Regions from separate parts of the Nocardioides sp. Leaf374 genome, predicted to be linked through region 2. Evidence: predicted binding sites of a transcription regulator. Region 2 holds the regulator's gene; each other region holds the start of a gene.
The links. Region 2 encodes LexA, which represses DNA repair genes until DNA is damaged. Its sites were predicted from a motif close to TCGAACANNTGTTCGA; they were not measured.
Positions count from the first base shown of each region.

Region 1: LPA27_RS14845 (HNH endonuclease signature motif containing protein) is a predicted target of LexA. The motif match lies at 6,739-6,754, and genes of this name have one in related genera.
Region 3: recA (recombinase RecA) is a predicted target of LexA. The motif match lies at 4,891-4,906, and genes of this name have one in related genera.

Region 1 is NZ_CAKASO010000035.1:34,818-44,162, forward strand. Features, by position in the region: gene LPA27_RS14805 (3-hydroxyacyl-CoA dehydrogenase family protein) at 1-1,209, shown strand, start outside; gene LPA27_RS14810 (hypothetical protein) at 1,280-2,035, shown strand; gene LPA27_RS14815 (sensor histidine kinase) at 2,041-3,246, opposite strand; gene LPA27_RS14820 (response regulator transcription factor) at 3,243-3,608, opposite strand; gene LPA27_RS14825 (endo alpha-1,4 polygalactosaminidase) at 3,758-4,630, shown strand; gene LPA27_RS14830 (CGNR zinc finger domain-containing protein) at 4,692-5,228, opposite strand; gene LPA27_RS14835 (EamA family transporter) at 5,267-6,247, shown strand; gene LPA27_RS14840 (ATP-binding protein) at 6,249-6,500, shown strand; gene LPA27_RS14845 (HNH endonuclease signature motif containing protein) at 6,768-8,591, shown strand; gene LPA27_RS14850 (AI-2E family transporter) at 8,620-9,345, opposite strand, start outside.
Region 2 is NZ_CAKASO010000001.1:132,044-141,388, forward strand. Features, by position in the region: gene LPA27_RS00685 (vitamin B12-dependent ribonucleotide reductase) at 1-426, opposite strand, end outside; gene nrdR (transcriptional regulator NrdR) at 631-1,131, opposite strand; gene LPA27_RS00695 (alcohol dehydrogenase catalytic domain-containing protein) at 1,567-2,586, shown strand; gene LPA27_RS00700 (mismatch-specific DNA-glycosylase) at 2,591-3,094, opposite strand; gene LPA27_RS00705 (hypothetical protein) at 3,211-3,576, shown strand; gene LPA27_RS00710 (LysM peptidoglycan-binding domain-containing protein) at 3,714-4,043, opposite strand; gene lexA (transcriptional repressor LexA) at 4,414-5,190, shown strand; gene LPA27_RS00720 (MXAN_6640 family putative metalloprotease) at 5,325-7,022, shown strand; gene LPA27_RS00725 (alkaline phosphatase D family protein) at 7,106-8,887, shown strand; gene LPA27_RS00730 (alkaline phosphatase family protein) at 8,887-9,345, shown strand, end outside.
Region 3 is NZ_CAKASO010000011.1:52,053-61,397, reverse strand. Features, by position in the region: gene LPA27_RS07535 (DUF3037 domain-containing protein) at 59-469, opposite strand; gene LPA27_RS07530 (HipA family kinase) at 475-1,317, opposite strand; gene LPA27_RS07525 (PPK2 family polyphosphate kinase) at 1,314-2,186, opposite strand; gene LPA27_RS07520 (phosphoribosyltransferase) at 2,183-2,677, opposite strand; gene LPA27_RS07515 (regulatory protein RecX) at 2,819-3,676, opposite strand; gene recA (recombinase RecA) at 3,679-4,725, opposite strand; gene LPA27_RS07505 (sensor histidine kinase) at 4,969-6,228, opposite strand; gene LPA27_RS07500 (response regulator transcription factor) at 6,225-6,908, opposite strand; gene LPA27_RS07495 (hypothetical protein) at 6,911-7,420, opposite strand; gene LPA27_RS07490 (molybdopterin-dependent oxidoreductase) at 7,417-8,637, opposite strand; gene LPA27_RS07485 (class I SAM-dependent methyltransferase) at 8,701-9,345, opposite strand, start outside.

The DNA.
Region 1 (9,345 bases), on a different contig from region 2:
AACACGCTGCTCTTCGGCTACCTCAACCACGCCGCCTCCATGTTCGAGGGCCGCTACGCCTCGCGCGAGGACATCGACGCCGCGATGCGCTTCGGCTGCGGCTACCCGATGGGCCCGCTGGCGCTGCTCGACCTGATCGGCCTCGACACCGCCTACGAGATCCTCGAGACGATGTACCGCCAGGGCCGCGACCGCCTCCACGCGCCCACCCCGATCCTCAAGCAGATGGTCACCGCCGGTCTGCTGGGCCGCAAGACCGGGCGCGGCTTCTACACCTACGAGGCCCCCGACAGCCCGGTCGTGGTCGCCGACGCCGCGACCCCGTCGGCCGACGAGCTGCCGCAGCTGCGCCACGGCATCCGCCAGGTCGGCGTCGTCGGCACCGGCACCATGGCCAGCGGCATCGTGGAGGTCTTCGCCAAGGCCGGCTACGACGTGCTCGTCGTGGGCCGCTCGGCCGACAAGGTCGACGGCGTCAGCGCCACCGTCACCCGCAGCTTCGACAAGCAGATCCAGCGCGGGCGGGCCACCGAGGAGGCCAAGGCCGAGGTGCTGGCCCGCATCAGCGGCACCACGAGCCTGGAGGACCTGGCCAGCGTGGACCTGGTGGTCGAGGCCATCGCCGAGGACCTCGCCGTCAAGACCACCCTCTTCGAGAACCTCGACGAGATCTGCAAGCCGGGGGCGATCCTGGCCACCACCACCTCGAGCCTGCCCATCATCGCCATGGCCACGGTGACCAGCCGGCCGCAGGACGTCGTCGGCATGCACTTCTTCAACCCCGCCACGGTGATGAAGCTGGTCGAGGTCGTCTCCACGGTGGCCACCTCCGACGAGGTCACCGAGACCACGCGGGCGCTGTGCGCGGCCGTGGGCAAGGTCGCGGTCTCGTGCGGTGACCGGGCCGGCTTCATCGTCAACGCCCTGCTCTTCCCCTACCTCAACGACGCGGTCAAGATGCTCGAGGCCCACTACGCCACCGCCGACGACATCGACGTGGCCATGAAGCAGGGCTGCGCCCTCCCGATGGGTCCCTTCGAGCTACTCGACGTCGTGGGCAACGACGTGTCGCTGGCCATCCAGCGCGAGCTCTACCTCGAGTTCCGCGAGCCGGGCTTCGCCCCGGCCCCGCTGCTCGAGCACCTGGTCACCGCCGGCTACCTCGGCCGCAAGACCAAGCGGGGGTTCCGCGACTACTCCGCCCGCTGAGGCACAGGCACAGCCGCAGGGCAGCGGGCGAGGGGCTGGCGGTCCCTCGGGGGCTCCGTACAGTGGGGACATGGAGTACCTCCTCGTCCTCGCCCTGGTCCTCGGTGCCATCGCCGTCGCCGCGCTGGCCGGCCGGGGCCACCAGCGCAAGGTGCTCGCGGCCAAGGAGGCCGAGCTCGCGCCGGTGCGCAAGCTGGCGGCCGAGGACGTGACCGCGCTCGGGGTCGAGCTCCAGGAGCTCGACCTTGAGCTGGCCGGCCAGCCCCTCGACGCCGGCGCCAACGCCGACTACCAGCGCGCGCTCGACGCCTACGAGTCGGCCAAGGCCGCCGCCGACGCGATGGAGCGGCCCGACGACGTGCGCCACGTCACCGAGATCCTCGAGGACGGTCGCTACGCGATCGCCTGCGTCCAGGCCCGCGTGGCCGGCGAGGCGCTGCCCACGCGCCGTCCGCCCTGCTTCTTCGACCCCCGCCACGGCCTCTCGGTGACCGACGTGCCCTGGACGCCGACCGGGGGAGCCCAGCGCGACGTGCCGGCCTGCGCCCTCGACGCCGAGCGGGTGCGCGCCGGCGCCGACCCCGACATCCGCAAGGTGATGGTCGGCTCGCAGCGGGTGCCCTACTGGCAGGGCGGCCCGGCCTACCAGCCCTACGCCCGCGGCTACTTCGGGTCGTTCACCACCATGGACTTCATGTTCATGGGGCTGATGTTCGGTGCCTTCGGAGGCTTCGACGCCATCGGTGAGATCGGCGAGGGCCTGGGCGAGGCCGTCGGCGGCGTCGGCGAGGGCCTCGGCGACATGTTCGACAGCTTCGACTTCTAGCCCGGTCAGGACGGCAGGGTCATCCGCACGGTGGTGCCCCCGCCCGGGGTGTCCTCGACGAGGAGACGTCCGCCGTGCAGCGACGCGATCCGCGCGCAGGTGGCCAGCCCGATGCCGTGACCGTGGTCGGGGTCGCTGTCGTCGCGGCCGAACATGTCGAGCACGCGCGCCCGCTGGGAGGCCGCGATGCCCCGGCCGTTGTCGACCACCGCCAGCTCGTGGCCCTGCGGGGTCACCGCCGAGGTCACGACCACCCGCGGTGCGCGGTCGGGGGAGCGGAACTTCACGGCGTTGCCGAGCAGGTTCTGCAGCAGCTGGCGCAGCAGCGCGGGATCGGCCCGCACCGTCGGGGCCGCGAGGTCGCGCCGCACGAGGCCGCGCGCGGCCGTGTCGCCGAGGTCGACGACGACCTGGTCGAGCACGTCGTCGAGGGCCACGAGCTGCCGCTCGACCACGTGGCCGCCGACGCGGGCGTGGCGCAGCAGGGCGTCGAGCAGGTCCATCATGCGCCCCGACGCCTGGTCGGCGCGTCGCAGCAGCTCGCGCCCGCGGGGGCCGAGGGCTCCGGCGTACTCGTGGTCGAGGATCTCCAGCCAGCCGGTGAGCACGGTCAGCGGCCCGCGCAGGTCGTGCGAGGCCACCGCGGCCACCTGCTCCAGGTCCTGGTTGGAGCGCTCGAGCTCGGTGGTGCGGGTGGCCAGCTCGCCGAGCAGGTGCTCGAGGCGGGCCCGGTCCTGCATCTGGGCGCTCACGTCCTCGACGTGGGCGACGACGTGGATGGGGGTGCCGTCGTCCTCGCGCACGACCGCGGCGGTGACCTCCACCCAGACGTGGTGACCCGCGGCGTGTCGCCAGCGCTGCAGCAGTCGGGAGGACTCCTGCTCGCCGGTGAGGCAGCGCGCCGACTCGACGGCCGCCACGGCCGCGTCGTCGGGGTGGACCACGTCGCTCGAGGCCAGCGCGCGCAGCGACTCCGCGTCGCGACCGAGCAGGGCGCACAGGGCGCGGTTGACGCGCAGGAAGCGGCCCTCCACCGAGAGCAGGGCCATGCCGAGCGGGGAGCTGTCCATCGTCATCCGCCACCGCTGCTCGGCCCGGGCGAGGGCGCGCAGCGCGGTGTGGGAGGCGCGGGCGTCGTGGTCGGCCGCGGCGTCGCCGCCGGAGGTCGCCGCCGGGGCCAGGACCTCGGGGCCGACGACCGGGCTCCTCACGAGGCCGAGCCCGCCCGGGCCGGCGTACGCCGCCCCAGCGTCTCGACCGCCGACACCAGGCCGGCCCCGCTGAAGGGCTTGTCGAGCACCTCGTCGACGCCGGCGGCGTAGGCCGCGGCGTGGTCGCGGCGCGCGGTGACCATGAGCAGCGGCAGGCCCCGCAGCGCCGGGTCGCTGCGCACCGCCCGTGTCAGCCCCAGGCCGTCGAGGGTCGGCATCATCCAGTCCAGCACCACCGCGTCGAAGCCGCCCGCGAGCAGCCGCCGCAGGCCGCAGCGACCGTCGGGCGCCAGCTCCACGTCGTGCCCGGCGCGGCCGAGGAAGATCTCCATCAGCGTCGACAGGTCCGGATCGTCGTCCACCACCAGAATGCGCATCGTTCGGGTCCGTCCCCCCTCGGACGGGCGGGCCTCGCGCCCGCCTCGTCCTCCCCATCGGCCGTCGGGGCGGGGACCTGAGGCACGCCGACGGGCGGCGGGAGGCAGCGCCGCCCGCTGCTAGGTTGCCGCCCATGTCGCACCGACCCACCGCCCGGAGTCCGCGCACGACGTCCCCGCTCCTCGTGCTGCTCCTCGTGCTGCTCCTCGGTCTCACCGTCGGGCCCCTGCTCGCTGCCGCCCCGGGCGGCGCCTCGGGTGCGAGCACCGGCGCACCGACGGCGGGGGAGCGCGCCGTCGAGGAGCCGTCGGCGCCTCCGGCGCTCCCGGCGGCGACCGACGTCGACTACCAGCTCGGCGGGGTCGACGAGGTGCCCGACCACGTGGGGATCGTCGTGCGCGACCGCACCGAGGAGCCGGCAGGGGTCTACGACGTCTGCTACGTCAACGGCTTCCAGACCCAGCCCGACGCGCGGCGCTTCTGGCGCGAGCGCTGGTCGCTGGTGCTCAAGGACGACCGGGGCCGACCGGTCGTGGACTCGGCCTGGGGGGAGTGGCTGCTCGACCTGCGCACCGCCTCCAAGCGCGAGCGCGTGGCCCGCATCGTGGGGCGCTGGATCGACGGCTGCGCCCGCGACGGCTTCGAGGCCGTCGAGCTCGACAACCTCGACTCCTTCCTGCGCAGCGACGGCCTGCTGAGGCGGGCACAGAACCTCGCGCTCGCGTCGCTGTTCGTCGAGCGCGGCCACGAGTCCGGCCTGGCCGTGGCCCAGAAGAACCTCGCCGGCTACGACGGCACCCGCATCGGCTTCGACCTCGCGGTGGCCGAGGAGTGCGGACGCTACGACGAGTGCGACGCCTACACCGAGGTCTTCGGCGACCAGGTCGTGGTCGTGGAGTACCGCGACCGGGACTTCGAGGCGACCTGCGCCGGCTTCGGGGACGCGCTGCCGGTGGTGCGCCGCGACCGCCCGCTGCGGCCGGCCTACGACCCGCGGTGGTGCTGACCGGCCTCCCGCCGAGTCCCCCTGCCCAGCCGGTCGCCCAGCCGGTCGCCCAGCCGGTGGCTCAGCCGTCGCTCTGGCGGGCGCGGTAGGCCGCGACGGCGTTGCGGTTGCCGCAGGTGGTCGAGCAGAAGCGGCGCGAGCGGTTGCGGGAGAGGTCGAGCACGACACCGTCGCAGTCCTCGTCGGCGCAGACGCCCAGCCGTGACATCTCGTCGGTGCGGATCACGTCGATCATGGCCATCGCGGTCTCGACGGTGATCCGGGTGACGAGCGGCGCGTCGGGCAGCACGGCGTGCACGTGCCAGTCGTAGGGCTCGTGGCGCACCAGCTGGGGCAGCGCTCGGGCCTCGCTCAGCATCGCGTTGACCAGCTCGACGGCGTGGTCGCGCTCGGCGGTCAGCAGCTCGCGCAGCACCGGCCGCAGCGCGCGCACGGCGTCGAGCTCGGCGCGCGTGCGGTCGTGGCGCCCGGAGTACTCGAAGTCGGCGAGGAACCGGTCGAGGTCGGCGACGCTCTCCAGCGTGTCGGGGGGCTCGGCGGAGTTGGCGAGCACCACGGCGGACTGGAGCGACATCTCGGTGTCATGGGCGAAAACCACGTTGACAGGTTACCCGACGGCCCGTAGCGTCATGGATCATGACGACGATGACCCATGACGCCACCCGGTCGGCCGGCGGTCCCGCCGGTGGCTCCCGCCTGGTGTCGGGGCTCGTGCTCGCCGTCGTCTCGGCGACCGCCTTCGGTGCCTCCGGCGCCCTGGCCCGTGGGCTGCTCGACGCCGGGTGGACGCCGGGCTCGAGCGTGCTGGTCAGGGTGGGGCTGGCCGCCCTCGTCGTGCTGCCCTTCGGGCTGGCCTCGCTGCGCGGGCGGTGGTCGCTGCTGCGCCGCAACGCCGCCCTCGTGGTGACCTACGGCGTGCTCGCCGTCGCCGGTGCGCAGTTCTGCTACTTCTCCGCGGTGCAGCACATGCAGGTCGGGCCGGCGCTGCTCATCGAGTACACCGCGCCCGCGGCCGTGGTGGTGTGGCTCTGGCTGCGCCACGGCCAGCGACCCGGACCCGTCACCCTGCTGGGCGCGGCGCTGGCCGCCGCCGGTCTCGTGCTGGTGCTCGACCTGCTCTCCGGTGCCGACCTCAGCGTGGTGGGCGTGCTGTGGTCGCTGGGGGCGATGGTGGGGGCCGCGTCGTACTTCGTGATCTCCGCCGACGAGGGCAACGGGCTGCCTCCGCTGACCCTGGCCGCCGGCGGCCTGGTCGTCGGGGCGGCGGTCCTGGGCCTGCTGGGCCTGGTCGGCGTGCTGCCCATGGCCGGGTCGACGCGTCCGGTCACCTACGGCGGCACGACCGTCGACTGGTGGCTGCCGCTGCTGCTGCTCGGGCTGGTGACGGCGGCCGTGGCCTACACCACCGGTATCGCGGCCGGGCGTCGCCTGGGCTCGCGGCTGGCCTCCTTCGTCGCCCTCCTCGAGGTGCTCGCCGGCGTCGGCTTCGCGTGGCTGCTCCTCGACGAGCTGCCGCGCCCGGTGCAGCTGGCCGGCGGCCTGCTCATCCTGGCCGGCGTGGTGGCGGTGAAGCTCGGCGAGCGGGGCGTCGTCCGGGTCGAGCCGACGCCGGCCTGAGGTGACCCCCGGCTCGGTGCGGCTCGTGGTGGTCGACCACTGCCTGGGCGTCGCCGAGGCCGACCGCGACCGCGTCTTCAAGCCGCTCGAGCGCGTGCACACCGCGGTGGCCGGCACCGGGGTGGGTCTGGCCACCGACCGGCGCGTCGTGGAAGCGCACGGCGACGCGACCGGTCTCTGGGGCACTCCCGGAGGAGGTGCGACCGTGTGGTTCGAGCGGCCTGACGCCGTCCTGCCCGCCGGGAGGGTCTGACCCGCCGCTCGCCCGCGGTGGTCGAGGGCCGGCCGCCAGGACCGCGGTGGTCGAGGAGGGAGCGCCAGCGACCGTCTTCAAACCACGGCCCCGCCCGGTGGTTGAGGAGGGAGCGCCAGCGACCGTCTCGAAACCACGCCTCGCACGGTGGTTGAGGAGGGAGCGCCAGCGACCGTCTCGAAACCACCCTCACGCGACAGCGCAACCCTCTCCACAGATCCACCGGCAGACCTAGTCATCGAATACGTGTTCGAATAAACTGGGTGCATGCTCCTCGACCTCGACACCACCGGCACCGTGGTCGACATCGAGTCCCTCGACGCCGACGACGTCCTGGAGTACGCCGACGACACCGCCCGCTCCGTACGCGCCGCCGAGCGTCGCACCCTGCGCGTCATGGCCCGCTGGGGAGCACTGAACCCCGACCAGGCCTACGCCTGGTCGGTGCCCGGGATGATCCGCCACGGCCTCGACGAGTTCGCCGCCGAACCCCTCGCCCTGGCCCTGGACATCTCCCCGGTCAACGCCGGCTGCAACCTCGCCGAGGTCATGGAGCTGGTCCACCGTCTCCCGCGCATCTGGGCGATGGTGGAGGACCTCACCCTCCCCGGCTGGCGCGCGCGGCGGATCGCCTCCCAGACCCAGGTGTTGAACGACACCGGGGCTGCGTACGTCGACCGCAAGGTCGCCGCCCTCGGCTCCCGCGCACAGAGCCTGGGCGCGCGGCGCATCGAGCTGTTCGTCGCCGAGGCCGCCGCCAGGCACGACCCCCACGCCCAGGCCGCGCTGGAGGAGAAGGCACGCGGTGGGTGGAACGTGAGGGTGACCCACGACGTCGACCGCGGCTCCGCGTCGGGCACCTCGTGGCTCGAGGTGCTCGGTGACACCCAGGACCTCACCCGGTTCCACGACCTGATCTGCGCCACCGCCGCCGAGCTCGGCCGCCACCAGACCTCGACCGGAGCCGTGGTCGAGTCGTTGGAGGTCCGCAAGGCCCGTGCGATCGGGGTCATCACCGACCGCGCCCAAGGACTGACGGCACTGGACTCGGTGGAGCCCACGACTGCGAAGGAGCGGGTGGTCTACGTCCACCTGCGCCCCGAGGACCTCGAGCGCGCCGAGACCCTCGCCGCCCTCGACACGGCCCGCATGAGCGGCGAAGGACCCGCGCTGGAGGAGCCCCCGCCGCCCGCCGAGGCCCCGGCCGAGGAGCCCCGGCCCGACCCGTGGGACCTGCCCGCCCCGGGTTCCGAGGGCGACTCCGAGCCCCCTGCAGCAGTGCCCGCAGGCCCCGCGGCGACCCCGATGGCTGAGGAGCGAGTGCAGCGAGCGTCTCGAAGCCAGGCCTCCGCCAGCAACGCCCCCGAGACCACGCCCGCCAGGCAGACCACGACCCCGGTGGCTGAGGAGCGAGCGCAGCGAGCGTCTCGAAGCCCCGCCGCGGGCAACGACCCCGAGACCACGCCCGCCGGACAGACCACGACCCCGGTGGCTGAGGAGCGAGCGCAGCGAGCGTCTCGAAGCCACCCCACCCCCGGGGAGCAGCCCGCGAGCGACCCCTACCGCACCACCGGACCCGACCTACGCCCCACCCCGGTCCACCGCCACCACGAGACCAGCCACCTCTCCCAGATCGACCGCACCGGCCCACCACCGGGCACCGCGGTCGTCGAAGGTCTCGGGGTCGTCTCCACCACCACCCTGCGCCGCTGGCTCCACGGCACCAAGGTCTACGTGAGACCCGTCATCGACCTCAACCCCACCACCGCCGGCGCCGTGGACCGGCACGACCCACCACCGTGGATGCGCGAACACGTCACCCTGCGCGACCCACGCTGCGTGTTCCCCGGCTGCAGCGTGCCGTCACGACGCTGCGACCTCGACCACATCCAGCCCTACCGAGACCCCGACCATGGCGGGAAGCCCGGCCAGACCCACCCCTCCAACCTGGCGCCGCTGTGCCGCCACCACCACCGGCTCAAGACCACCGGCTCCGAGGGCAGCCCACCCTGGAGCTACCACCGGCATCCCGACGGCACCTACGCCTGGACCAACCCCCACGGCTGGACCACGCTGGTCCGCGCCGGCTGAGCGGGGTGCGGCCCGGGGACAGGTGGGTCTAGCGGGCGTCCTGGCGTCGTACGAAGACCTCGCGGGTCAGCATCAGCACCGCGGCCGCGGTGGGGATGGCCAGGAGCGCGCCCACCACGCCGAGCAGCGCGGCGCCCACCAGGGCGGCGATCACGGTGACGGCACCCGGGACGTCGACGGAGGAGGCCATGACCCGGGGGTAGATCACGTAGTTCTCGAGCTGCTGGTAGACGACGTAGAAGACCACGCAGATCAGGCCGGTGCGCACGTCGGTGGCGAAGGCGATGGCGGTGACGATCGTGGCGCCGATCGTCGCGCCGATCATCGGGATGACGTCGAGCAGGGCCACGACGAAGGCCAGCGCCACGGCGTACTCGCCGAGGCCGACGGCGAAGAGGAAGACCAGCGACGTGAGGCCCGCGCAGAGGGCGACGAGGAAGGCGCCCGACACGTAGCCCCCGATGCTGGCCACGATCCGGTCCCCGAGGCGGGTGACCCGGTCGCGACGCGAGGCGGGGGCCAGCTTGTAGAGCGCGCCCTTGGTGGTCTCCAGCGCGGAGAGGAAGTAGAGCGTCAGCACCAGCACGATGAAGAGGTTGAAGAGGGCGCCCAGCAGGGCGATCCCGAAGCCGAGCACACCGCCGAACAGGCCCGTGACGAAGTCACCGCCGGCGACGTAGTCCTGGGCCTTCTCGACGATCTGGTACTCCTCGTCGAGCTTCTGGATCTTGGGGTTCTGCAGCAGCTGGTCGAA
Region 2 (9,345 bases):
CCACACCGGGGAGTTGAACGAGAAGTACTGGTGCACCAGCAGCCAGGTCAGCTCGTGCTCGAAGACCTCGGCGTCGGCCGGGGACGCGAAGTAGCCGTTGTCCTCGCCGCCCTTGCGGTAGGTCTTCACGACCCGGTCGACGAGCTCGCGCAGGCTCTGCTCGCGGGTGTCGGAGCCGACGGCGCCGCGGAAGTACTTGGTGGTGACGATCGTGGAGGCGTTGACCGACCAGAAGTCGGGGAACTCCACGTTCTTCTGCTCGAAGACGGTGGCGCCGGTCTTCCAGTTGGTCTGGACGACGTCGCGGCGCTCCCAGGTGATCTCGTCGTAGGGGTGCACGCCGGCGGTGCTGAACGTGCGCTCGAAGGTCAGGCCCTTGCCCGCCGCCGAGGCGCCGGTCTGGGCCCCGCTCATCGTCTCCGTCATGTGCTGCTCTCCCTGTGTCGCGTGCTGGCTGTGTCGCGTATTGGCTGTGTCGCGTGCTGGTCGTGTGGTGCGTGGTCGGGCTCGTGTCGATGGTCGCGCTGACCACCGACACTCGGCGGGCGGACCGGCGTGGGGGTCGGTCCGGTGGGGAGGAGGTGGTGCGCCCGGCAGGCAGCTTCCCCACTGCCTGCCGGGCGGTCTGGGTCAGCCCGTGGTGGGCTGGGGGTCGCGCCCCTCGACCAGCTCGGTGAGCTGCTCGGCGCGGTGGGTGCGCAGCTGGGCGATCTCGGCCTCGAAGTCCTCGGCGGACTCGAAGGCCTTGTAGACGCTGGCGAAGCGGAGGTAGGCCACCTCGTCGAGCTCCCGCAGCGGCGCGAGGATGGCCAGCCCCACCTCGTGGGCGGGCACCTCGGCCTGGCCGAGGCCGCGCAGGGCGTCCTCGACGGCCTGGCCGAGGCAGGCCAGGTCGTCCTCGGTGACCGGCCGGCCCTTGCAGGCCTTGCGGGCACCGGCGACGGCCTTCTCGCGGTGGAACGGCTCGGTCGCGCCGGAGCGCTTCACCACGGCGAGCGGCATGAGCTCGACGGTGGTGAACCGCTCCTTGCACGCCAGGCACTGCCGACGCCGGCGCACCGAGCCGCCGTCGTCGCCGACCCGCGAGTCGAGGACCTTGGTGTCGGCGTGGTGGCAGAACGGGCAGTGCACGACAGGTCTCCTCTCGGACGGGTCGAACGGACGGTGCGGGACGGCTGCGGGAGCGTGGCGGCGCGCCTGTGACACCCTCGTCGGGTGGCCAGGAGCTGTGGATAAAGCGGCCGGTCATGTGGAGAACACCGGGCCTCTTGTGAACCATCCACCCTGGCGCTGTGCACTAGATGTGGATAACTACATCCGTGTAAGTACTAGATGTAGGGGAACCGTACGCCCGTCGCGCACACCGCGCAACCTGTTCGGCGTGTCCCGCCGAGTCGCGTCGGGGGCTCCGCCAAACCCGCAGGTCAGCGGGGTGCGAGGGTGACCGCACGGTGGTCCGTACCGACCGCGGTCCGGGCGTGTCGCGGCTCCACGGGCTCGACGGGCTCCCCGTCCTGCCGCATGGGGTGAGCCGGTCGGTGCCCCGCTCGGCCTAGCGTCCGAGCCATGAGCGAGACGATGCGAGCCATGGTGGTCAAGGCCAAGAGCCAGGAGTTCACCCTCGAGGAGCGCCCGGTGCCGACCCCGGGACCCGGCGAGGCCGTGGTGAAGGTCGCCGCCTGCGGCGTCTGCCACAGCGACATGTTCGCCCGCGAGGGCGTCTACCCCGGCGTCAGCTTCCCCGTGGTGCCCGGCCACGAGGTCGCCGGCTCCGTGCACAGCCTGGGCGAGGGCGTGCAGGGCTGGCGCGAGGGCCAGCGCGTCGGCGTCGGCTGGTACGGCGGAGCCTGCGGCTGGTGCCGCCCCTGCCGGATGGGCGCACTGATCGCCTGCGAGAACACCCAGATCCCCGGCGTCCAGCGCGACGGCGGTTACGCCGACTACGTGCTGGTGCCCGCCGCGGCCATGGCCGCCATGCCCGAGGAGCTCGCCCCCGAGCTCGCCGCCCCCCTGATGTGCGCGGGCGTCACGACCTACAACGGCCTGCGCCGCACGGGCGCGCGCCCCGGCGACCTGGTCGCCGTGCTCGGCGTCGGCGGCCTGGGCCACCTCGGCGTGCAGTACGCCGCCAAGATGGGCTTCCGCGTCGCCGCCATCGCCCGCGGCACCGAGAAGGCCGACCTCGCCCTGGGCCTGGGCGCGCACACCTACATCGACTCCACCGCCACCGACCCCGGCGAGGAGCTGGCCAAGCTCGGCGGCGCCCGCGTCGTGCTCTCCACTGTCACCAACGGCGAGGCCGTCGCCTCCACCATCCCCGGCCTGGGCGTCGACGGCGAGCTGGTCGTGGTCGGCGCGGCCGAGCAGCCCATCCCCGTGCCGGCCGCCGCCCTCATCCCGATCAACGGCTCCGTGGCCGGTCACGCCTCGGGCACCGCGGCCGACAGCGAGGACACCCTGAACTTCAGCGCCCTCACCGGCGTCGAGGCGCAGATCGAGACCATGCCGCTGGAGCAGGCCAACGAGGCCTACGCCCGGATGATGGCCGGCGACGCGCGCTTCCGGATGGTGCTCACCGTCAACTGAGGACTCAGGCGCGACCGGCCAGCTGGGCCAGCTCGCGCCACCACGCGACGCGCGTGGGCCGACCGTCGTAGTCCCGACGATGGTTGGCCCCGCTCGTCCCGGGCAGCACGAAGACCTGCGCGGTCCCGACGTACCAGTCGTGGGCGCCGAGACGGGGGTGCGCGCGTCGACCCAGCGCACGCGCGGCCTCGTGGGCGACACCCTTGCTGGTGAAGGCCAGCCAGTCGGGCCGCCAGCGCCCCACCTTGGCGACGAGCTCGTCGACCTCGACCCACCGCGGGTCCCAGTGGCCGACCAGGTCGGTGAGGCCGAGACCGAGGGCGGCCACCTCACGGTCCTCCTCCGGCCGCAACCGACGCGGCGAGAGACCGGACAGGTGCACCGACTCCCAGAAGGAGTTGCCGGGCGAGTCGTAGTAGTGCTCCCGGGTGCGGGTCGAGTCGGCGCCGGCCAGGCCGCAGAACACGATCGCCGGCTCCGCGGCCACGATGTCGGGGAGGACCTCCATGCCCCCACCGTGCCAGCCACCGGGTCCAGCCACCGGGTCAGGGCACCGGGTCGACGGGCGCGACGCGATGGTGGTGTCGCGCTGCGAACTCACGGACGATCGGACAGAATGAGCCCGTGGCGACAGCGGGCAAGCGAGCAGGCTCGCGCAAGGGCACCCGGCCGCCCCGCCAGCTGCGCCCGCGCCTGCTGGCGCTGGCCCTGGCCGTGACGGCGGCCGTCGTGGCCTGGGGCTACCTCGTCTACGCCGCGATCGACTTCGGCACCACTGCCCGCGACGGCGACTCCGGCTCCTGGGCGTTCCTCGCCCTGGCCTCGGTCGGGGCCGTGGCGTGTCTCTTCGTCGGCCTCCTGCTGGTGGCACGCCTGCTCCGCGAGCTCGGCATCACCAGCACACCGACCGGCGCCGCCCCGGACGGCGACGGCGAGGACCTCGAGCCGACCGCGCCGCGCCCGCCCGGCGGACGCCGCGCGGCGCGCTGACCGGCTGGCAGCACCCCTGGACGGCAGAGGAGGGCGGGCCCGGTGGGGCCCGCCCTCCTGCACCTTCCCCGCTGCTCACCGGCCGGGGTCGAAGCGACCGGTGATGTCGATGGGGGCGCCGACGACGGCGCCCGAGGTCACGCCAGCGGGATGCGCAGACGCTGGCCCGCGGCGACCATGCCGCCGTCGAGGTCGTTGAGCTGCTGGATCTCGACGATCGTCGAGCGCACGTCACCGTCGTCGGCGACGTCGGCCGCGATGTCCCACAGCGTCTCGCCGGTGCCGACCACGATCACCTCGGTGGGCTGCGCCTGGGAGGTGGCCACCGACCCGGCGGCCAACCACACGCCGACGGCGAGGATGGCCAGGAGCGAGAGCGTGAACACCACGAGTCGCCCACGCCGGGTCAGCCGCACGTGGTGCGTGGCGACACGGGATGCGGCGGGGTGCTGGATCGTGGTGCTCATGGGGACCTCCTGGGGAAGGGGGCGGTCAGCCGTGGGGTGGAGCTCGAGGTGGACGAAGTGATGTCTAGTGGTGACCACCGACAGTCCTGGAGGACCGCCGTCGAGCACCGGATCGACCACACGTTCGATCGAACATGTGTACGACGTTAGATCACGCGTTCGAACAGCACAAGGGGTCGGACGAACATCTGTTCGACCGCCCGTCCGGCAGGGAGGCCCGGACCCGCGGGCCTTGGGCGTCGCGAACGGTCCGACACGCCGTTCGAACAGGTGTTTGAAACCCTCGGAGCCTCCTGGCATGGTGAGCACGTCGCCCGACCGGGCGACCAGCGACACCGATCGGTGGCACCGACCAGCGGAGAGGCAGACGATGGCGACCAAGGACACCCGGGGGCGGACCGGGGGCGGTCCCACGGAGGGCCCGACCGACGGCACGGCGGACGGCACGGTGACCGAGCTGCCCGACGGTGCACCCGACGCCACCGGCCTCACCCCGCGGCAGCTGCGGGTGCTGGCCACCATCCGCGACGCGATCGAGAAGCGCGGCTACCCGCCGAGCATGCGCGAGATCGGCAACGCTGTCGGCCTCACCAGCACCTCGAGCGTCGCCCACCAGCTCAAGGTGCTCGAGGAGAAGGGCTTCCTCAAGCGCGACCCCAACCGGCCCCGGGCGCTGGAGGTCTTCCTGCCCGAGGTGATGGCCGCCCGCCGGTCGATCTCGGCGGCCGAGGAGAGCGGTTACGACGAGACCGGTGTCGGCGACTCCGTGCCGGCCGCCACCTACGTCCCGGTCGTCGGCCGGATCGCGGCCGGCGGCCCGATCCTGGCCGAGGAGCAGGTGCAGGACGTCTTCCCCCTGCCCAAGCAGCTCGTCGGCGAGGGGCAGCTCTTCCTGCTCGAGGTCGTGGGCGACTCGATGATCGACGCGGCGATCTGCAGCGGCGACTACGTCGTCATCCGCAAGGAGCAGACCGCCGACAACGGCACCATCGTCGCCGCCCTCATCGACGGCGAGGCGACGGTGAAGACCCTGCAGCGCAAGAACGGCCAGGTCTGGCTGCTGCCGCACAACGAGGCCTACGACCCGATCGACGGCACCCACGCCACGATCCTGGGCGTCGTCACCGCGGTCCTGCGCAGCGTCTAGCCCGCCGCCGCACCCACCCGGGACACCCCGGGGCCGGCCCGTCCTCCCCGCGGAGGACGGGCCGGCGTGCGTGTCGGCGACCCGTGAGAGCCTGGAGCGAGAGCCGGAACCCTCGACCCACTGGAGTGCCCGACGTGCGCCTTCGTCCCCTGTCCGCCCTGCTCCTCGCGGGCGCCCTGTCCGTCTCGACCCTGACGGTCTCGGCCCTGCCCGGCACGGCCGTGGCCGCCCCCCAGGTCGACCTGCCCGAGGTCCCCGGGCTCCCTGGGCTGCCCGGTGTGGACGGGACCGAGACGCCGGACGAGCACGCCCTCGCGGCCCTCGCAGTGGTCGAGACGCTGGTCGACCCGGCGACCAGCCCCGCGGAGGCCCAGCAGACCCTCACGCAGGCCGGCGAGGCCGACCTCACGGGGGCGCTGCGCGACCTCGCGCTGAGCATGGACGCCCTCTCCCCCGCCGACCGCGCGGAGGCCGCGGCCTACCTCGCCCGGCCGACCGACAGGCGCGGTGACGGCTACCTCGACTACGAGGGCGACGCCGTGCAGCGCATCTGCACCGACGACCTCTGCGTGCACTACGTCACGGACGGCACCGACCAGAGCAGGGGCAACAACGTCTCCGCCAAGGACGACGGCGACGGTGACGGCGGCGCGAGCAACGGGGTCCCCGACTACGTCGACTTCGCGCTCTCGACGCTGCAGGACGTGCACGACACCTACGCCGGCGCGGGCTACCGCACGCCGCTGCCCGACGGCGCCAAGGGCGGCGACGCCCGCACCGACGTCTACCTCGGCGACGTCGGCAGCATGAGCTTCTACGGCTACTGCACCTCCGACGACGACGTGCCCGACGACGCGCGCGCCGTGCCCGCCTACTGCGTGCTCGACAACGACTACCGCACCGGGCAGTTCCCCACGAACCTGCCGACCGAGAACCTCCAGGTGACCGCGGCGCACGAGTACTTCCACGCCGTCCAGTACGCCTACGACGCCGGCGAGGACGGCTGGCTCATCGAGGCCACCGCCACCTGGGCCGAGGACGAGCTCTTCGACTCGGTGAACGACAACGTGCAGTACCTCGCCGACAGCCCGCTCTCCCACCCGCGGCAGTCGATGGACCGCGACGAGGACCTCGCGGTCTACGGCGACTGGATCTTCTTCCGCCACCTCACCGAGCGCCACCCCGCCGCGGTCGGCGGACTGCCCGTGCTGGTGCGCAAGATCTGGGAGCGCGCCGGCGCCGCCGCCGGCGACCGTGACGAGTACTCCACCCAGGCCGTCGAGCAGGTGCTGCGCCGCCAGCACGACGTGTCCCTGAGCGAGTCCTTCGCCCGCTTCGCCGACGCCAACCTGCGCCCCGGCCGCGCCTACGCCGAGGGCAGGGCGCAGTCCTACCCCAAGGCCCCCCTGTGGAAGCGCACGACCCTGACGGGCTCGAAGCGCTCCGTGGGCGCCCAGCAGGTCTACCTCGACCACCTCAGCAGCGCCAGCCAGCGCTTCACCCCGGGTGCCGGCCTCGGGGGCGGCTGGCGGCTGCGGCTGTCCCTCGACCTGCCGTCCCCGACGCGGGGCTCCGCGGCGGTCGTCACCGTCGTGCCCACCTCCGGCACGCCCTCGACCCGGGTCCTGCGGCTGGACCGCGCCGGTGACGCCGCCACCCGGGTCGGCTTCTCCTCGGCCCGCACCTCCTACGTCGAGGTCACGCTGGTCAACGCCAGCACCCGCTACCGCAACTGCAGCAACGGCGGGACGAGCACGTGGCCCTGCGGTGGTCGCCCGGTCGACGACGGCCTCCGCTCCACCCTCACCGGGCGGGTCGTCCCTGCCGGGTGACGGGACCGCGCCCGGCAGGTGAACGATCGGTGCGGGTCGCGGCAAGGCCGTCACGGCGCCGCCGCCGCGTCGTTGAACGCGTCGTGACCACGAGCGACACCGCCCCGCAGCCCTCCCGCGACACCGGCCCGACCGGCCCGGCCGGCCCGACCGCGACCGCTCCGGCCCCGCGCCGGCGTACGGTCCTGGCCGGGGGTGCGGTCGGCGTCGGCGCCCTCGGCCTGCGCGTCGGCGCCGACCGCGCCACCGCGGCCCCCTCGCGGCCCGCGGCCCGCCGCGCCCGCGTCTTCCGCCACGGGGTGGCCTCCGGCGACCCGCTGCCCGACGCCGTGGTGCTGTGGACCCGGGTCACCCCGACCCCGGGCAGCACCCCCGGATCGGGCCGGGGACCCTCCGTCGAGGTGGTCTGGGAGGTCGCCACCGACCCCCGCTTCCGCCGCGTGGTGCGCCGCGGTCGCGTGCGCACCGGGCCCAGCCGCGACCACACCGTCAAGGTCGACGCCACCGGCCTGCGCCCGTCGACCGAGTACTACTACCGCTTCCGCCTCGACGGCCAGGCCAGTCGCACCGGTCGCACCCGCACCGCCCCCGCGCCCCAGGCCTCCCCCGACCACCTCCGCTTCGGCGTGGTGTCGTGCGCCAACCTCCAGGCCGGGTTCTTCTCCGCCTACCGCGGGCTCGCCGCGCGCGAGGACCTGCACGCGATCGTCCACCTCGGCGACTACCTCTACGAGTACGGTCCCGGCGAGTACGGCATGGGCGCCGACAACGTCGACGTGCGCCGCCACGTGCCCGACCACGAGATGGTCTCGCTGGCCGACTACCGCCAGCGCCACGCGCAGTACAAGCAGGACCCCGACCTCCAGGACGCCCACGCCCGCTACGCCTGGATCGTCACCTGGGACGACCACGAGGTCACCAACGACCAGTGGCGGGGCGGGGCGGAGAACCACACCCCCGGCACCGGCGAGGGCGGTGAGGGCGACTACCGGCGCCGGCGCGCCCGCGCCCACCGCGCCTACGACGAGTGGATGCCCGTGCGCATGGACGGCACGGCCGCGCTGGGCGACGGCGCCCGGCTCTTCCGGCGGCTGCGCTTCGGCACGCTGCTGGAGATCAGCATGCTCGACCTGCGCACCTACCGCGACCAGCAGGTGGCCACCCCGGCCGTCGACCCGGCCGTGAGCGACCCCGACCGCACCCTCACCGGCGCGCGCCAGATGGCCTGGCTCAAGGACTCCCTCAGCCGCGACCACCAGCCGCAGTGGAAGGTGGTGGGCAACCCCGTGATGATCGCGCCGGTCACCTTCGCCGACCTGCCCGACGCGCTGGTCCAGCCGGTCAACGACGTGACGGGGCTGCTGCCCGGCGACGGTGCGCCCTACAACGTCGACCAGTGGGACGGCTACACCGCCGACCGCCGCGAGGTGCTGACCCACCTCGACGACCACCAGGTGAAGGACACCGTGTTCCTCACCGGCGACATCCACTCCGCCTGGGCCTGCGAGCTGCCGCTCGACACCTCCACCTACCCGGTGGTCGGCGACTCCCTGGGCGTGGAGTTCGTGTGCACCTCGGTGACCTCCAACAACCTCAAGGACATCACCGGCACCCCGCCGGACACCACCTCCACCCTGGTCGAGCAGGTCATCCTGGCCAACAACCGCCACATCAAGTACCTCGACTTCGACGACCACGGCTTCTCGGTCCTCGACGTCACCCCCGCCCGCGCCCAGATGGACTGGTACGTCATCGGGGCCCGCGACGACCGCGACACCGCGATCACGTGGTCGGTCTCCTTCGCCACCGCCGCCGGCACCAGCCGGATCGAGCAGGTCGACGCCCCCGTCGGGGGTGACGCCTGATGTGCACGCCCACCCCCCACGCCGGCCACCACGACAGCCGCGAGGAGCGCCCCTTCGCCCGCGGCCTCGGCGAGCTGCGCACCGGTCGGCGTACGGCGATCACGGCCGGCGCCGCCGGACTGCTCTTCTCCACCCTCGCCGGCACGCAGGCCGCCCGGGCCGCCGGCGGGGCCGACACCCGCAGGCGGGCCTACGTGCTCGTCGTCGACGGCTGCCGGCCCGAGGAGATCGACAGCGGCCTGACCCCGAACCTCCACGCCCTGCGCGGCGGCGGACTGCGCTTCCCGCGCGCCTCCTCCATGCCGGTCATGGAGACCATCCCCAACCACGTGATGATGATGACCGGCCAGCGCCCCGACCGCACCGGCGTGCCGGCCAACGCGATCCTCGACCGCGAGCTCGGCGCGATCCGCGACATGGACCGCGCCAGCGACATCAAGGTGCCGACGGTGATCGAG
Region 3 (9,345 bases), on a different contig from region 2:
CGCCCCGGGGCGCTCAGCACACCGGGGCTCAGCACACCGGGGCTCAGCACACCGGGGCTCAGGTCACCAGGCAGGCGAGCAGGCGCCGCAGCTCGGCAGCGGGGTCGGCGGTCAGTCCGCCGTGCACCGGACCGGGCTGCACCACCGTACTCTTGGGTGCCTTGAGGAACCCGAAGCGCTGTCCCACCGGGTGTCGCGAGGCCGCACCCCCGCGCTCGTCGCCGGCGCTGACGGCCTCGGCGAAGCGCAGCGAGGCGCAGACCTGGTCGACGTCGAGCCCGGCGCTGAAGGCGGTCAGGCGCTCGCGGTCGCAGTGCCACGCCGTGCCCAGGAAGTCGCCGGCCTGGCAGTAGAGCACCACGCCCACGTTGAGGAACTCCTCGCGGTCGGCGCGCGGCACGCAGCGCAGCACGACGTACTGGTAGGCCATCAGCGGGCGCGTCGGGGCGCCGGCGGAATTGGCCGGCACGCCGCTCACGCGTCGGCCCCCGGCAGCCACTGGCGGGTGCCGAGCCGGGCGGTGAGGAAGGCGACGTACGCCGCGCGCAGCGCCGCGGGTGTCTCGGCGCCGGGCACGGGCTGGAGCCAGGCGTCGGGCACGCGCTCGAGCACGCCGGGCAGGACCTCGGGCGTCAGCACCTCGCTGATCGCCGCGTCGACGGCGTCGAGGCCGCCGACGTGGGCGCCGAGCACGTGGTCGGAGACGTCCCAGTGCTGGGCGGCGAAGCGGGCCGGGTCGGTGACGCCGCCGCTCCAGGCGTGATGGAAGTACAGCGAGGCGCCGTGGTCGATGACCCAGAGGTCGTCGTGCCAGACCAGGAGGTTGGGGTTGCGCCAGCTGCGGTCGACGTTGGCGCAGAACGCGTCGAGCCACAGCACGCGGGCGGCCTCCTCGGCCACCGCCGCGGTGCCGCCGCCCGGCGTCGTGGCCGCCCGCTCGCCGTCGTAGCCGAAGGAGCCGGGCAGGAAGTCGACGCCCAGGTTGAGCCCCACCGACGCGACCAGCAGGTCCTGGACCTCCTCGTCGGCCTCGTAGCGCGCGATCTCCGCGTCGAGCTCGAGGGCGACCAGCCGCGGGGTGCGCAGCCCGACCAGACGGGCCAGCTCGGCGACCACGACCTCGGCGACCAGGACGCGCACGCCCTGGCCCGCGCCGCGGAACTTGCACACGTAGGTGCCCAGGTCGTCGGCCTCCACGATCCCCGGCAGGCTGCCGCCCTCGCGCAGCGGGGTGACATAGCGCGTGACGGCCACGGTGGGCAGCGGGCCGTCGTCTACGGCGCGGTCGGCGGCACCGGACGGGTGGTCGGGGCTCACGCCGCGCTCCCCTCCGGGCCGGGGTCGGGATCCGGGTCGGCCTCGTGCAGCAGGCGCCGTCGCTGCTCCGCGACGTCGTAGCGCGCCGGGGGCCAGGTGGGCGCGAGGCCCTCCAGGGCGTCGAGGAGCAGGCGCCCGACCGCGAGGTTGCGATACCACTTGCGGTCGCTGGGCACGACGTGCCACGGGGCGACCTCGGTGTTGGTGCGCTCCAGGGCCGTCTCGTAGGCAGCGCGGTAGGCCGGCCAGAGCTGTCGGTCGTCGATGTCCCCGGGGGTGAACTTCCAGTGCTTGTCGGGTCGGTCGAGGCGCTCCAGCAGCCGCTCGCGCTGGGTGTCGGCGCTGATGTGGAGCATGCACTTGACCACGGTCGTGCCAGCGGCCAGCAGCTCGGCCTCGAAGTCGTTGATGGCGGCGTAGCGACGCTCGACCTCCTCGAGGGGGGCCAGGCCCCTGACCCGTGCGGCGAGGACGTCCTCGTAGTGGGAGCGGTCGAAAACGCCGATCAGCCCCGGGCCGGGCAGCGCGCGACGGATGCGCCACAGGAAGTCGTGCTCCCGCTCCTGCGCCGTGGGGGCCTTGAAGGACGTGATCCGCAGCCCCTGGGGGTCGACGAGCCCCAGGGTGTGCCGCAGGACCCCGCCCTTGCCCGAGGTGTCCATGCCCTGCAGCACCAGCAGGACGCTGCGGGGGTGCTCCGTGGTGTGCTCGGAGAAGAGCCGCTCCTGCAGCTCGCCCAGCCGCGGGCCGAGCTCGGCCAGCGCGACCTTGCCGGCGGTCTTGCCGTGCGCGAAGTCGGGCGTGGCGTCGGTGGGCAGGCTGCGCAGGTCCACCGGGCCCGTCGGCAGCCGCAGCAGCGAGGCGCTCACGCGTCGACCACGGTGGAGCGGGTCACCAGCGGCGGCTGCGTGGACCACGGGAAGTTGATCCAGCGCGTCGTGCGGCGCCAGGCGTAGTCGGGCTTCACCACGCTCTGCGGCTTCTCGTAGACCACCGCCGAGCGGGCCTCGGCCACGTGGTCGGCGCAGAAGGCCAGCACCGACTCCAGGGTCCGTCCGCTGTCGGCGACGTCGTCGGCGATGAGCACCTTGAGGCCCGACAGGTCGACGGCCGCAGGCGTGGGGGGCAGCATGATCGGCACGTCGAGGCGCTGGTCGACGCCGGTGTAGAACTCGACGTTGACCGCCGAGAGGTTCTTGACGTCGAGGGCGTAGCCCAACCCCATGGCCAGGCCCAGACCGCCCCGGGCGATGGCCAGCACGAGGTCGGGCTCGTAGCCGTCGTCGACCACCTGCTGGGCCAGGTCGCGCACCGCGGTGCCGAAGAGGTCGTAGGTCAGGATCTCGCGCTCGTCGGCCACCCGGTCATTGTGGCGGGAGGCCGGCCGCAGCGTCGAGCGGGGGGCGTGGCGACGGCGGGCGGCACGCGTTCCTCGACCACGGTGCGGCGAGTAGGTGGTGGCGAGACGCTCGCTGGCGCTCGCTCCTCAACCACCGTCGCGTCACTCGAGGGGGTCGGGCTCGTCGCGACCGGAGGCGGCGAGCTCCTGCTTGACCACGGAGAAGGCCAGGCCCGAGCCGTAGCCCTTCCGCGCCAGCATGCCGACGAGACGGCGGGTCGCGGTGACGTCGTCGACGCGCGAGAGCGAGCGCAGCTTCTTGCGCACCAGCTCTCGCGCGGCCTGCTCCTCGTCGTCGGGGTCGATCTCGTCGAGGACCGTGCGGGCGACCTCGTCGTCGACGCCCTTGCGTCGCAGCTCCTGGCTCAGCGCGCGGCGTGCCAGGGACTTGCTGCCACCCCCGCCGGCGCCGCGGGAGGAGACCCAGAGCCGCGCGAAGGCCTCGTCGTCGATGAGGCCGACCTCCTCGAAGCGGTCGAGGAGCGCCGTGGCGATCTCGTCGGGCACCTCGCGCTGCGCGAGCTTGTCGCCGAGCTCCTTGCGGCTGCGGGCACGGCCCGTGAGCTGGTCGAGCAGGATCGTGCGGGCCACCGACTCCGGGTCGGCCTCCGGCCCCAGCGCGGCGCGGTCGGGGGGCGGCTGACCCGCCGACGAGCGGCTGCGACCCTGCCGCCGGCCCTCGGACCCGCCGCGGGCCCGGGAGCCCCTGCGACCCGAGGACCTCGCCTCCCCGAACGGACGCGAGGCCCCGTCGGCCCCGGCCGCGTCGTCGGGCCCACCGGACCGCGCGGTCCGCTCGGCGCGCTGGGTCCAGGCGTCGACGCCCGCCGAGACGTCGCCACGCCAGGACGGGGAGACCGCCGGCTCACCGAGGTCGGACTCGGTCGCGTCGACCCCGGCCCACGACGGGGCGGGCCGGGGGTCGACGTCGCGGTCGACCGGTCGCTGCGACCGGGTCACGATCAGAAGTCGTCGACGCCGACCGGGTCACCGGGCAGCGAGACCTCGGCGTCGACGGTGGGGCCGACCCCGAGCTTCTCGAGGATCTTCTTCTCCAGCTCGTTGGCCAGGTCGGGGTTGTCGCGCAGGAAGGTGCGGGCGTTCTCCTTGCCCTGGCCCAGCTGGTCGCCGTCGTAGGTGTACCAGGCGCCGGCCTTGCGGACCAGGCCCGCCTCGACGCCGACGTCGATCAGGCCACCCTCGCGGCTGATGCCCTTGCCGTACATGATGTCGAACTCGGCCTGCTTGAAGGGCGGGGCGACCTTGTTCTTGACGACCTTGACGCGGGTGCGGTTGCCGACCATGTCGGTGCCGTCCTTCAGCGTCTCGATGCGGCGCACGTCGAGGCGCACCGAGGAGTAGAACTTCAGCGCGCGACCACCGGTCGTGGTCTCCGGCGAGCCGAACATGACGCCGATCTTCTCGCGCAGCTGGTTGATGAAGATCGCGGTGGTCTTGGAGTTGTTGAGCGCACCGGTCATCTTGCGCAGCGCCTGGCTCATCAGGCGGGCCTGGAGGCCGACGTGGCTGTCGCCCATCTCGCCCTCGATCTCGGCGCGGGGCACGAGCGCGGCCACGGAGTCGATGACGATCAGGTCGAGCGCGCCCGAGCGGATCAGCATGTCGGCGATCTCGAGGGCCTGCTCACCGGAGTCGGGTTGGGAGACCAGCAGGGCGTCGGTGTCGACGCCGAGGGCCTTGGCGTAGTCGGGGTCGAGGGCGTGCTCGGCGTCGATGAAGGCGACGATGCCGCCGTTGCGCTGGGCGCTGGCCACCGCGTGGAGGGCGACCGTCGTCTTTCCGGAGGACTCCGGGCCGTAGATCTCCACCACGCGACCGCGCGGCAGGCCGCCGAGGCCGAGGGCGACGTCGAGGGCGATCGACCCGGTGGGGATCACCTCGAGGGGCGCGCGGGTCTCGTCGCCGAGGCGCATCACCGAGCCCTTGCCGAACTGCTTCTCGATCGAGGCGAGCGCTACGTCGAGGGCCTTGTCGCGGTCTCCAGCCATGATGTCTCCGTCCTGGGGCGGAGGGCGCTCGGCCCTCCACGGTGTGGTCTGTGGTGTCGTGCAACGTCTGTGCCGGGAACGCTAGAGGAGCCCGCCGACAGTCGGGGAACGGTGACCCGGGACTGTGGAGAACGCCGATCTGCGCGCCGTCCCCTGCACGGTAGCCCGAACACGTGTTCGACCCCAGTCGACACGCCGCGCCGCGGCGGCGCCCGGCCGACGCCGCGCTCGTGGGACGGACGGTCAGGAGAGCGGGGCGGGGGCCGGGAGCACCGCGTCGGGCGGCCCGGGGCCGTCGACGGGCAGCACGACCCGGAAGCGGCAGCCGGTCGGCCGGCCCCCCTGGTCGACTCCCTGCTCGGTGACGTCCTCGGCGTGCACGGTGCCGCGGTGGGCCTCCACGATGCCCTTGACGATGGCCAGGCCCAGCCCGGCCCCACGACCGGTGACGTCGTCAGGGGTGCGCGAGGGCTCGGCCTGCCAGGCCACGTCGAAGACCCGGGCGAGGTCGACGGCCCCGATGCCGCCGCAGCCGTCGGTCACGACGAGCTCCACGCAGTCGCCCCCCGCACCGCCCCCCGCACCGCCCCCCGCGCCGTCCCCCGCGGCGGCGCGCACCCCGGCGGTGTGGCCCGTGCCCTCGACGTGCACCGTGCCCCCGGGCGGGGTGTGGCGCACGGCGTTCATCACCAGGTTGGAGACCACGCGCGAGAGCCCCGAGGGGTCGGCGACGAGCTCGAGACCGCCGGGCACCGCTCCCCCGAGCCTGACGCCACGGGCCCGCGCCACCGGGTCGGCGGCGGCGATCGCGTCGCTGACGACGTCGCCCAGCACCACGGCCTCGGGGGCCAGCCGCAGCACGCCGGCGTGGATGCGGGAGAGCTCGAAGAGGTCGTCGACCATGCGGACCATGCGGTCGACCTCGACCCGGATCTGGCGGTGGTAGCGCTCGGGGTCGGGGGTCATGCCGTCCTCGAGCGCCTCGGTCATCGCCCGCATGCCGGCCAACGGGGTGCGCAGGTCGTGGGAGACCCAGGAGACCAGCTCGCGGCGCGAGTCCTCCAGGCGCGCCTCGCGCCCACGGGCCTCCTCGAGCCGGGCGTGCGCGGTGGCGAGCTCCTCGGACAGCGCGCGGAACTCCGAGGGCCCGCGGGCCCCGCCGACGTACGGCGAGCCGGAGCCCACCCGCCGCACCTCCTCGCGCAGCGACAGCGACCAGCGGGTGATCGCCCGCGAGAGGGCGAGCGCGACCGCCAGCGCGACCACCGTGGCGGCGCCGGCCACGAGCGTCACGACCTCGACGTCGTCGTCGCTGATGAACATGCGCTGGGAGGCCGCGAGCACCCCGGCGAGCACCGCGGCCACCGGCACGACCGCGGCGAGGCCGAGCTGCCAGCGGATCGACAGCCGGCGCACGAGCCAGGCCAGCAGCAGCCCGACGACGCCCACGACGACGGCCGCGACCGCCGCCACGAGGACGACCTGCGCCTGCTCGCCGTTCACGAAGCCTCCCACCGGTAGCCCACGCCCCACACCGTCAGCAGCCGCCGCGGGTGGGTGGGGTCCTGCTCGACCTTCTCGCGCAGGCGGCGCACGTGCACGGTCACGGTGGAGCGGTCGCCGACCGACCAGCCCCACACCTCCTGCAGCAGGTCGTCGCGGTTGACCGCGACGCCGGGGTGGCTGAGGAACCACCACAGCAGGTCGAACTCCCGGGCGGTCAGGGCCAGCTCGCGGCCCGCCCGGGTGACCGTGTGACGTGCGGCGTCGACCTCGAGGTCGCCGTCGACCACGACCCGCGGACCGACGACCTCGGCCGGCTCCGACGTACGCCGGAGCACCGAGTCGACCCGCAGGGCCAGCTCGCGCGGGCTGAAGGGCTTGCTGACGTAGTCGTCGGCGCCGTGCTCGAGGCCGGCGACACGGTCGCCCTCCTCGCCGAGGGCGGTGAGCATCACCACCGGCACGTCACCGCTGCGCCGCAGCCGACGGCACACCTCGAGCCCGTCGATCCCGGGCAGCATCAGGTCGAGCACCACGAGGTCGGCCGGGCGGGAGCCCATCAGCTCCAGCGCCGCCTCGCCGTCGCCGGCCTCGACGACCTCGTGGCCGTGGGCGCGCAGGTAGGACACGACGACCTCGCGGACGGTGAGGTCGTCGTCGACGACGAGCACGAGGGCCACGCTCAGCGACCGGTGGGGCCGGGGCGGTCGGGCGGGTCGGACGGGCGGGACGGGTCGGCCGTGACCGGGCCGGCGGCGCGCTGCGCGCGGCGCCGCAGCAGGCCGGCCACGACGACCCCGAGCAGCACGAGCCCGGCCACGGCGAGCCAGCCGGCGGTGTAGTCGCGGTCGAGCAGCGTGGGGTTGTCGGCGCGCTCGCCGAAGCGGCCCAGCACGGGCACGGCGAGCAGGGTCAGGCTGCCCAGCAGGACGAGACCCACCGTGGTGGGGGCGCGGAAGGGGCGTGGCACGACGCGCACGCCCACGGCGACGAGCACGAGGACGAGCGGGGCCAGCACGGCGTCGTGGAGGACCACGCCGGAGACGGCCCACAGCAGCGCGTCGAGCACCTGGGCGGGCTCGGCGCGCGACCACAGCAGCCACGCGCCGTACAGACCCAGGGCCACGCCGACGGCGCCGAGCGCCAGGCGCAGGCCGAGCGGGGTCGGTGCTCCCCCGGTCGGGGCGCTCACGCGAGCACCTCCAGCGACGTGACCCACTTGGTCTGGAGCACCCCGGGGCGGTTGGGGGCGATGATCCGGCAGGGGAAGCCGTGGTCGAGGCTCAGCGTCTCGCCGTTGACCTGCAGGGCCAGCAGCGTGCGGTCGTCCTCGGCGAAGGAGGCCTGGAGCGCGGTGGTGCCGAAGGCGCCGGCCCGCTGCAGCGAGGTCACCCGCAGGTCGCTGTCGGCGGGGGCCTCGACCAGGGCGAGCAGGTCGGCGACCCGCACCCCGGTCCAGGTGGCGTCGGCCGACCAGCCCTCGACGCAGGCGATCGGGAGGTCGACGGTGTGCTGGGTCATCGCCAGCAGGTCCTCGCGGGCGAGCTCGACGGTGCGCGAGCCGTGGGCCACCGTGAGGCGGAAGGAGTCGCCGACGTCGTCGGTGGTGACCTGCGCGGCCGCGGCGGAGCGGTTGACCGGCAGCCCCTGCGGGCCGTCACCGGTGCGCACGGCGAGCACGGAGACCGTGCGCAGCAGCGGCACCGTGCTGCCCGCGGTGGCGAGCACGGCCAGGCCGGCCGCCGCCCAGGTCGTGCGCAGCAGGCCGCGCCGGGAGAGCCCGCCGCCGCGCTCGGTCGGCCGGTCGGTCGGTCGGTCGGTCCCCGGCCCGTCGGTGCGGGGCCGGTCGGTGCGGGACCGGTCGAGGGTGGTGTCGTCGACGTCGGCGCCCAGCGCGGCACGGATGACCGGCAGCTTGACCGCGACGTGCACGACCAGCGAGCCGATCGCGACCCACGCCACGGCGTAGTGGGTGGAGCGGAAGGAGAAGGCCCAGGGGTACCACTGGGCGGAGTTCATGAGGCCGGTGACGAGCAGGAAGACCGCCGAGCCGACGAGCGCGAGGATCGAGGCCCGCTCGAGGGCGGTGACGGCCAGCGCGCGCACCCCGCGGCCCGGCCGGGCGAAGAGCCGCGGGAAGACGGTCCACAGCTTCACCAGCAGCAGCGGCACGGCGGCGGTGCCGGTGACGACGTGGAGGCCCTGGGTGACGCGGTAGCCCCAGGAGGGCGAGGCCGGGAACGGCACCGGGTGGTCGACGTTCTGCGCGTAGTGGCTGACCAGCCCGGTGAGGAAGCAGACGGTGAAGCAGACGCCCAGCCACAGGCCGACGCGGGCGGCGACGGTGGGACTGCGCAGCTCGGAGCGGAAGCTGTCCTCGCTCGGCAGGCGCTCGGCCAGCCGGCTCATCACCGCCACGTCGTCACGTCCCCGTCCGGGTGCGGGCGGGGGGTCCTGCGCTGGGGCTCGTCATCAGGTCGTCGGCTCCTCGGGGTGGTGGTGGTCCCGAGAGACGTCGTGCAGGTGGCGGTCGGCGACCGCGGGTGTGACAAGGCCCGCGGCGACGGGGGCGAGCTGCTCCTCGAGCACGGCGCACCAGCGTCCGGCGAAGGGCTCGCACGCGCTGACGCCCCAGCCCGCGGCCTCGGCCACGTGGGCGATGTCGTCGACGCCGAGCACCGACCAGCGGAAGGGCCGGCTGCGCACGTCGTCGCCCTCGATGCTGGCCCACGTGGTCGTCATCGGGACCCCCGGCGGCGCCAGCTCGACCACGACCCGGCCGCGCGGGTCGAGCACCTCGCGCACGCGCCGCAGCAGCCGCACGGGGTCTCCCCCGATGCCGACGTTGCCGTCGGCGAGCAGCGCCGACTCCCAGCGCCCCTCGCCGGGGATCGACTCGAAGACGTCGCGCAGGATCGCCGAGGCGCCGCGCTGGCGGGTCTGCTCGACGGCCTCGTGGACCACGTCGATGCCGAGCACGACGTGGCCGCGCGCGGCCAGGCCCGCGGAGAGCCGGCCCGGTCCGCAGCCGATGTCGATGGTGGGGCCCACGCACCACGCGAGCAGCGCGTGGTCGGCCTCGTCGGCCTCGCGGGTCCAGTCCGCCACCGGGAGCGG